2 linked regions of the Salipiger sp. CCB-MM3 genome follow. The protein of the gene in region 2 interacts with the protein of the main gene of each other region in a pairwise test. Links are inferred from orthologs where the notes say so. Each region holds a gene or a part of one and is shown on either strand. Other genes may lie near its edges.

Region 1 (4,767 bases), on a different replicon or contig from region 2:
GCGGTAACGCCCGTGCTTGCGCAGCGCGGCAAGGCGCTGTGCCTCGGCCTTCAGAAGGCCCTCAAGCGGCGCATCCTCGTCCGGCGCGCAGCGGTAGGGCAGCACGTTCATCCACATGCAGGGCACGCGGGCGGCCTTGGAGCCCATGCGGGCCATGAACGGCAGGCCATAGACCCGCTCGCCGCTGCCCGAGACGCGCGAGAAATAGGCCGCGCTCAGCACGGTCAGCGCATCGGGCCAGCCAACGCCAGCGGATTTGGCGCGCGCCTTCAGCGCGGTGCAGACCTCTAGCGGCAGATCGAGCCGCGCGCGGTCGAAACGGGTGGAGGTCACGGCGCGGCCCTCGGCGGGCCCGGCGACGGTTTCCAGCCCGCGCATCTCGCCGCGCCAAAAGGCCCCGTCCTCGGCGCGCCGGTCCGAGGCGCGATAGGCGTCTGCATCCTCAAGCACCGGCTCCAGCCCCGGAAAGGCGGAGGGCGCGGGCTTGTCCAGCGTCTCGGCGGAATAGATCTCGCCCACCCGGTTGGTCAGCAGCACGATGCCAAAACCGTCGGTGGCCAGATGGTGAATGCGCTCGTACCAGAAGGCCCGGTCCGGCCCAAGGAGGTAGAGCGCGAAATGCCCGGCCTGCTCGGCGGCGAGATCAACCGCACGGCCACTGTCGGCCTGCATCCGCGCCAGAGCCTCGCCCGCCGGATCGTCCTGCGCCGACAGATCGACCACTTCGAGCCGCAGCCCCTGCTCGGCCAGCCACTGCCGGGGCGCGCCCTCCACCATGCCGAAGCGCAGGCGCAGCGCCGGTGTCTGCGCGACAGCGGCATCAAAAGCGCGGGTAAATCGGGCGACATCGAGCGGGCCGCAAAGTTCGATATACTGCCCGCAGTTGAAGATCGGGTTCGCGCGGTCGAGCGCCTGCGCGTACCAAAGCCCTTCCTGCGCCTCGGTCAGCGGGAAGGCCTGCGCCGCGGCCGCCATGTCAGGCCCCCGCGCGCTGCGCGGCGACCACGCCCCACCAGGCGCCGAAGGTCTGATGCTCCCAAATCTCCGAAAGATCGCCCTCTTCGCCCTCGTCCTGCCATGTCATCACCAGCGACATCAGGCGCATGGAATCGAGCCCCAGATCGAAGAGGTTGGCCTCATCGGTGATCTCTTCGGGGGCGATCTCCAGCGCTTCGGCGATATCGGCGCGCATCTTGTCCTTACTGAGGCTCATGCGGCGTCTCCTTTGTTCAGGTAATTGTCTTTCAGCGCCGCGCGCAGTGCCTTGCGGCTGACTTTGCCCACGGCGGTGGTCTGGAACTCGGGCACAAAGACGATCTGGTCGGGCACCTTGAACTCGGCGATGCCGCGACCGCGGACAAAGGCCTTGAGGTCTTTGGACTGCACGTCCCCCGCTTCCGCGCGCACCACGAAAGCGCAGGTCTTCTCGCCAAGGAACTTGTCGGGCAGCGCCACGACGGCGGCATCGAAAACCCCTTCATGGGCGATCAGGTGATCTTCGACCTCTTCGGCAGAGATCTTCTCGCCCGCGCGGTTGATGTGATCGCCAGCGCGGCCGCGCACCTCGAGGTAGCCGCCGGGCAGACGCCGCACCACATCGCCGGTGCGGTAAAAGCCGTCGGGGGTGAAGCTGCGGGCGTTGGCCGAAGGCTCGGCGTGGTAGCCCCGGATCGTGTAGGGCCCGCGGGTGTAGAGATTGCCGGGCTCGCCCTCGGGCACCGGCTTGCCGTCGTCGTCGAGCACCAACACCTCGTCGTGGGGGCTGATCGGGCGGCCCTGGGTGTTGATGATCATCTCTTCGGGATCGTCGAGACGGGTGTAATTCACCAGCCCCTCGGCCATGCCAAAGACCTGCTGCAGCGTGCAGCCCAGCACCGGGCGCACTTTCGCCGCCGCCTCGGGGATGAATTTCGCGCCGCCGACGCCCAGAACCTCGAGGCTCGACAAATCGTGTTTGCTGCGCGGCGCGGCCTGCATCCACAGCAGCGCCAGCGGCGGCACAAGGCCGGTGATCGTCACACCATGTTCGGCGATCAGCCGGAAGGCGATATCGGGCTGCGGGTTCGGGCTCATGACCACGGTGCCGCCCACATGCAGCACGCCAAGATAGCCGGGCGAACTCATCGGGAAGTTATGCGCCGCGGGCAGCGCGCAGAGATAGACGCTGCGCGCGCTCAGCCCGCAGATCTCGGCCGAGGCGCGGACGCTATAGAGATAATCGTCATGGGTGCGCGGGATCAGCTTCGGCAGGCCAGTGGAGCCGCCGGAGATCTGCAGAAAGGCCACCGCCTGCGGATCGCGCGGCACCGGGGCGCTCAGCCCCTCCCCGCCCAGCGCGTCAAACGCGGTGAACTCGCCGGGATCGCCCGCGACGATCACATGCTCGACGCCCTCGACCTCGGCCAGCACGCGGCGGGCAAGCGGCAGATAATCGAACCCGTCGTGCCGGTCAGCGACCACATAGGCGCGCGCGCCGGATTTGGCGGCGAGATGGAGCACCTCGGTCTCGCGGTGCGCGGGCAGCGCGTAGACCGGGATCAGCCCCGCATAGAAGAGACCGAAGGCTGCGGCGAGGAACTCGGCCCGGTTCGGCATCTGCAGCAGCACCCGCTCGCCCGGCTCCAGCCCCAGTTCGGCAAAGCCCTCGGCTGCGATCCGGGCGCGGCGCGCCAGTTCGGCATAGCTCCAACGGGCCTCACCGGCGATCACGGCCATGCGCTCGGGATACGCCTGCGCCAGCCGGTCGAGCATCTGACCGAAGGTTTCGCCCTGCCAATAGCCCTTTTCGACGTAGGTTTGCGCCAGTTTCTCGGGCCAAATTTGCTCGGGGGTCGTCATGCTCGATGCTCCGGCTTTGCAATGCAGGGTGGCGCGGCGCGCGCCGTTCCTTCGCGCTATCAATCACTACAAATTTGGTCAACTTACAATACCGTGTATTTTGATCAGGTATTGATCCGCGAGAAACCGCCTGACAAATCGAGGAAATTTTTGAGGTGCCACAGGCCGTCAGCTGTCGAGCCGCGCAATCCGCTCGCGGGCCGCTTCGGCCATGAAGTCGACGAAGAGGCGGATCTTGGGGTCCTGCAGCTTTCTGTGCAGGAAGAGGCAGCCAAAGGTCGACGGCAGCGGTGGCGTTGTGGGCAGCACTTCGACCAGCGCGCCGCTGCCCAGGTGGCGCGCCACCTCCAGCCGTGGTCGATTGGCGATTCCATGCCCCTCCAGCGCCCAGGCGGTCAGCACATCGCCGTCGTCGGCATCGAACCGGCCGGCGACCTCAAGACGGCGTAGCCCGGTCTCGGTCTTCAGTTGCCAGAAGTATTCGGGCGAGCGCGGGTAGCGCAGCAACAGGCAGTTGTGCCGCCCGCCCAGAAGGTCCTCGGGCGTTTCGGGCATGCCGCGCTTTTCGAGATAGGAGGGCGCTGCGCAAAGCACGCGCGGGCAGTCGTAGATCTGTCGCAGCTTGAAGTTGGAATCCTTCGCCACCCCCAGGAAGAATGCCACATCCAGCCGCTCTGCCATCAGGTCGACCTGCCGGTCCGACAGGCGCATCTGCACTTGCACCTCGGGGTATTTCTCAGTGAAGGCGGGCACCAGCGGCGCGATGATCCGGCGTCCGATGCCAAGCGGCGCGGTCACGCGCACCGCCCCGCGAGGTGTTTCCGAGAAATTGGCCACCACCGCTTCGGCCTCATCGACCGAGGCCAGCACCGTCTTGGCCTGATCGTAGAACACCCGCCCCACCTCTGTCGGGCTGATGGAGCGTGTGGTGCGGTTGAACAGGCGCACGCCAAGGCGGCTTTCGAGTTCCTTGATCCGCTTGCTGGCCACCGCGGGCGTCAGCCGCAGGTCGCGCCCGCCCGAGGTGATGCTGCCCAGTTCGACCACCCGGACAAAGACCCGCAGGCTTTCGATATATTGCATTGCTGACCTCCGTGCCCCCGGCATACTACGGCGGGCGACAGATTATTATCAACAATCCGTATAAAGTCCTTGGCGAAACCACGCGTATTCAGAGAGAGTGCGCGCTGCTAGCGTCCCCCTCCGTAAACCCAGCCACATGCTCAGCCACGGAGGGATGCATGACGCACCGGAGCGAGATCCGTTTTCTGCTCAACGGGAGGACCGTGAGCCTGCCTCAGGTTCCGGCGACGCAGACCCTGCTCGATTTCCTGCGGCTTGATCGTCGCCTCACCGGCACCAAGGAAGGCTGCGCCGAGGGTGACTGCGGGGCCTGCACCGTGCTGGTCGGGCGTCTGCATGAGGGCGCATTGCGATATGAGGCGGTCAACGCCTGCATCCGCTTCGTCGCCTCGCTCGATGGCTGCCACGTGGTGACGGTCGAGCACCTCACGGGCCCGGACGGCGCGCTGCACCCGGTGCAGCGGGCGATGGTCGAGCATCACGGCGCGCAATGCGGCTTTTGCACGCCGGGCATCGTCATGTCGCTCTATGCGCTCTGGATGCAGACCCCGCAACCGAGCGAGGCGCAGGTGGAGACGGCACTGCAGGGCAACCTCTGCCGCTGCACCGGCTACGCGCCGATCATTCGCGCCGCCGTGGCGGTGAGCGAGTATGGAACGCCCGAGGCGGATCATCTGATGCAAGAGCGCGGGCGCGTGGCGGCGGAGCTGCTTGCCTTCAAGGATGGACGCCGGGTCGAGACCGGCCCCGACGGCGACCGCGCGATCCTGCCCGCCGATCTGGATGATTTCGCGGACGCCTATGCCGCGCATCCGCAGGCGACGGTGATTGCCGGATCGACCGATG
Region 2 (4,577 bases):
ATCTCGCGCGGGTCCAGATCGACCTCCAGCACGCCGTCCGCATAGACCTCTTCGGCATTGAGGCTCTGCACATCGGGCACAGAGCCGGTGTCTCCAACAGCCTCCCCCTCGGCCACGCCAAGCACGGTAATTTCCATCGCGCCGAAACCGCTCACCAGCCCCGACAGATCGAGATCCGACACGCTTGCCGCATCGCTTTGCGACATCAGATAGAGCACCATCTCGCCCGATCCGGCAAAGGCATGCACTGTCACCGCCCCAGCTTCGGCGTCGGTGTCGTCATCGCCGGCGACAAAATCCAACAAGGTCTTACCGGGCAGCGCGCTGGCCATCATTGCAAACATCTCGCCGGGCACCGTGGCGGCCTCGAAGGTAAACCCGGTCGACAGGGCGTTCGCGGTGTTCTGGATCAGCGGCCAGACATGCGCCTGATCGACCCCGGCGAGGATGAACTCCTCGACGATCTGCAGCATCTCCTGCGCCTGAAACAGCCCGTAGTCGCTTGCACGGTCGAGACCCTGTGTCGACTTGAAGTTCCACTCTGTGACATGGATCTCGAGGTGCTCGAACCCCGCGTGCTCGAGCCAAGTGTTCTGGATGGTCTCGAGCGCATAGGATCGGCTGGCCTCTGTCCCTCGGGCGTAGACATGGGTGACGATCCCGTCGAGCGCATCGCGCTCTGCCTCGGTCTCGAACCCCATCTGCACCAAGGCGTTGGTCACCTCGGACCAATTGACCTCGCCGCTGCCGCGGATATTGGCCTCGCTCAGCCCGGCATTGGGGTAGAGCGCTGTCAGATCGGCGATGACCTCCTCGGCGTCCCATCCCTCGTAGCTTTCGGAAAGGTTCGAGAACCCGTAGTTCTGCCCCATCTGCGCCAAGACGCGGATGCCCGAAGTGTCGATCCCCTGCACCTCGGCCACCAGCGCCAGTTCGTCGGCGATGATCTCGGCCATGTCCGTGGCGAGGCGACCGTATTCCACCGCCGTCATCTCGCCCGAGCCCCAGTATTCGTTGCCGATCTCCAGCGCCGCGATCTCTGCCGCGCCGTAGCCACCCGACGCGAGATCATGCACGAAGTCGCGCAGCACCTCCTCGTCGATATCCGGCAGGCGGTTGCCGGTCTCGTCGCGCACATCCGAAAGCTGGTCGCGTGTCGGCAGCACGATGGTCACCGCGTGGCCGGTCTGGGCGGCGTAGCCCATGAACTCCGACAGCGGAATGAAGGTGGTTTCCGCGCCGGTCATCGCATGGCTTGCCAGCGTCGCATCGGGATCGGCCAGATCGAAATAATACTCGGTCAGCGACCCGCCGGGATAGCGCAGGCCCGTGACCCCAAGCTGCGAGACCGCTTCGGCATAAGACCCCGTGCCGGTCATCTCGCCGCGCGGCGCGAGGATATTGCCTCCGAACAGCGCTGCGCCGACGGGCGCGCCGGTGGCCGCAAGGGCAAGGGGCAGACTATCGACCATGGCATTCTCCGGGCAAGTCGCCACGCAGGCAGGCCCGCAGCGGCACCAAGGTGCCGCAGGCCGCGCACGCTCAGCGAAGATCAGGAAAACCGGGGAAAACTCGCTCGAACCGATCAGCCAGCGAGGCCGCGGATCGGACACAGGCCCGGCAGGCGGGCAAAAAGACGGGCGGGTACGCCGAAAGCGCCGGTCCCCGCGTCAGAGGGAGGCCGAATGGTCGCTCGTTTTGCGTGTATGCGTAGAGAGGCCGCAAAATCTGCGGCACCGTCGTGATTTGGAAAAGCTATTTTCTACTAGGCTGAAAGGCGCAAAACCCCACGGCGCCCTGCAATCTAGGGTAGTGTGTCCGATGCGGTCCTGCAAGCGCGATTGTGCCAGGATCACCGCATGCGCAGGTCTCTGCCAGCCCGCGCCTATGGCACGGGCTGCCGTCCGAGTTTGCAGCGGGTGGCGTCAGGCCGCGGCACTGACCCCAATGGCATCGAGCATCTGCCCGGTCGAGGTGACGCCGCCGCAGGTGGCGGCGATCCACTGCATGGCCATGTCGTGTTTCGCGCGGTCGAAATCGGCCTGCGCGTCGGCCACGGCAAAAGGTTCGATATCGCGCTGGAAGGCCTCGGTCGCGGTGCACAGACAGCCGATATGGGCGTAGATCCCAGTGATCATCAGCTGGTCTCGGCCCCGCGCGCGCAGCAGCGTCTCGAGGTTGGAGCGCTGGAAGGCGCTGTAGCGGTGCTTGACCAGAACGTTGTCTTCCGGCGCGGGCGCAAGATCGGGAAGGATCGCTTCATGCTCGGGTTTTGCCGCCATGCCCGGCCCCCAGAGATCGGCTTGCAGACCCCGGTCGGGCCGGAACTGATTGCCCTTTTGCGCGGTGTAGAACACCGGGATACCCGCCGCGCGCGCCCCCGCGATCAGCCGGGCGATATTGGCCACCGCCGGCCGCAGCGGCGCATCGTCGGGGTATGGCGCGCAGAAATACCGCTGCATGTCGTGTACCAGCAGGGCGAGGCGATCACGCTCCGGCGCAAAAGGCGCGCGGGCCGCGGGCAGTTCGGCGGCGGTGGGAAGCGGATAGGGAGCAATTCCGGGCAGGGCCATCGTGGTCAGTCTTTCAGTGTCAGGTCAGGTTGAGGGCGGCATCCGGCGCGAGGCCGAAAGCGCTCAGCATGGCGCCGAACTTGGCGCCGGTCTCACGGGTTTCGCTGTCGGGGTCCGAGCCGGGCACGATGCCGGCCCCGGCGTAGAGCCGCGCGTGCGTCCCCTGCAGTTCGGCGCAGCGGATTGCCACATGCCACGCCCCATCGCCGCGGGCGTCGCACCAGCCCACAGCCCCGGCGTAGAAGTCACGCTGCACCGGCTCAAGCTGGCGGATCAGCTCGGCCGCGGGATCGCGCGGCAAGCCGCAGACCGCGGGGGTCGGATGCAGACAGGCGGCCAGCACGGGGGCGGGCTGATCCTTTTCGCGCAGCTGTCCCGCGATGCGCGTACCAAGATGCCACATGCTGCCCGTCGAGGTGATGCAAGTGCCCTCGGGCGCGCCAAGGGTGCGGCAGAGCGGTGCCAGCGTGTCGAGGATGAACTCGACCACCAGCGCATGTTCGCGCTGGTCCTTCTCGGATCCTGCGAGCGCCTCGGCGGCGGCACGGTCCTCGCGGGCATCGGTGCTGCGGCGCGCCGACCCTGCCAGCGGATGCGAGAGGATCTCCGCGCCGCGCTTGTCCAGCAGCAGCTCGGGCGTGCCCCCCACGAGGTGCCGCCCGCCGGGCAGCGCCACGTCAAAGGCGGTGACCGCGGGGTCAGCGGCGAGCCGGGCGAGCAATCCGGCGCGGTCGATGGGACGCGTGCTTTCAAGCCTCAGGGTCCGGGCCAGCACCACTTTTTCGAGCGCGGGGTTGGCCTGCATCTCGGCCAGCGCGGCGGCGACCGCCGCAGCATAGTCCCGCGCCTGCGGCTCCGGAGTCAGGCGCAGCTGGCCCGTTGGCGCGGGCGCGCCCACAGGCAGGTGCCCGCCCTGCGCCTCGGCGCTCCAGAGGCAATCCTCCGCCGCCCGGTCGAACGGCAGGGCGCCGCCGATCATCCCGCCCTGCGGCAGAGCCGCCAGCGCCGGTGCCAGCCGCGCGCCGAGACTCGCCGCATCGCCGCGCGGCACGGGCTGCAGGGGGCCGCGCGCGATGCGTGTGTCGCGACCGTTCAGAAAGGCAAGGCCCGGGCCGGGCAACTCGGGACGGGTGTCGAAATGCGTGAGAGGGCGCGTCATCAGTCCTCCTCCATCATGACCGTTACGGATCTGGGTGGCTTGGAGGCTGACCGACTCGAAGAGAGCCGCTTGGCTGCCGGGGGCGTGGTACGCAATCAGGAGGGGAGTAGGCAAGTAAATAAGTCGGGAATTACCGTGCCTGCGCGACATTCCGCAATCCGGTCTTACGCCCGCCCCATTCGGGACACGCCGCGCGACATGAAAAGGCCCCCCGCGATCACGCGCGAGGCCTTTGGTTCGGCACTGAACGCGGGGTCAGGCGATACGCTCGCCGGTGCCCGGATTGAAGTAGGAGACCTTGCCCAGATCGAAGGCGAAGGTATGGGCGCTGCCCGGCTTGGCCTCGGTCTCGGCATGCAGGCGTGCGGTCACCTGTTTGCCGCCCAGCGTGGTCATCACGTAGGTGTCGGCGCCCGCGGGCTCGACGATTTCGACTTGGCATTCGGCCTGCTGCACCGCCGTGCCGCTGCGGAAGCCCGGCTCCGAAATGTCCTCGGGGCGCAGGCCGAGGATCACATCCTCGGGCAGACCCGCCGCGCCGGGATCGGTCAGCACGATGGGCGCCGCGCCGTCGCGGGCGATCTCGATCTGCGTGCCATTGCCGCCCGCCTGCGCCTTGGCCGGGATCAGGTTCATCGCGGGCGAGCCCATAAAATCGGCGACAAACAGGTTGGCGGGCTGGTTGTAGATCTCCGCCGGGGTGCCGATCTGCTGAATGATGCCGCCCTTCATGACGACGATCTTGGTGGCCAGCGTCATCGCCTCGATCTGGTCGTGCGTCACATAGACCATCGACGCGCCGAGACGCTGGTGCAGCGATTTGATCTCGGTGCGCATCTCGACCC

The links.
Region 1: the proteins of AYJ57_RS22330 (region 2) and AYJ57_RS16030 interact in binary tests that used the Escherichia coli proteins (3 or more experiments, as listed by UniProt). The link is inferred for Salipiger sp. CCB-MM3 from one-to-one orthologs.

The regions. Positions count from the first base shown.
Region 1 is NZ_CP014596.1:467,068-471,834, forward strand. The notes cover bases 525-3,480. They hold AYJ57_RS16030 ((2,3-dihydroxybenzoyl)adenylate synthase), read right to left. Parts: upstream 2,839-3,480; coding sequence 1,210-2,838; downstream 525-1,209. Other genes in these bases: AYJ57_RS16020 (non-ribosomal peptide synthetase), read right to left, coding at 525-975; AYJ57_RS16025 (phosphopantetheine-binding protein), read right to left, coding at 977-1,213; AYJ57_RS16035 (LysR family transcriptional regulator), read right to left, coding at 3,007-3,480. Outside these bases: more of AYJ57_RS16020, read right to left, coding at 1-524; more of AYJ57_RS16035, read right to left, coding at 3,481-3,921; xdhA (xanthine dehydrogenase small subunit), read left to right, coding at 4,080-4,767. UniProt on the Escherichia coli protein: Involved in the biosynthesis of the siderophore enterobactin (enterochelin), which is a macrocyclic trimeric lactone of N-(2,3-dihydroxybenzoyl)-serine.
Region 2 is NZ_CP014598.1:93,634-98,210, forward strand. Bases 750-3,515 are described here. They hold AYJ57_RS22330 (isochorismatase family protein), read right to left. Parts: upstream 2,574-3,515; coding sequence 1,926-2,573; downstream 750-1,925. Other genes in these bases: AYJ57_RS22325 (hypothetical protein), read right to left, coding at 750-1,472; AYJ57_RS22335 (isochorismate synthase), read right to left, coding at 2,593-3,515. Outside these bases: more of AYJ57_RS22325, read right to left, coding at 1-749; more of AYJ57_RS22335, read right to left, coding at 3,516-3,732; AYJ57_RS22340 (ABC transporter ATP-binding protein), read right to left, coding at 3,988-4,577. UniProt on the Escherichia coli protein: Involved in the biosynthesis of the siderophore enterobactin (enterochelin), which is a macrocyclic trimeric lactone of N-(2,3-dihydroxybenzoyl)-serine.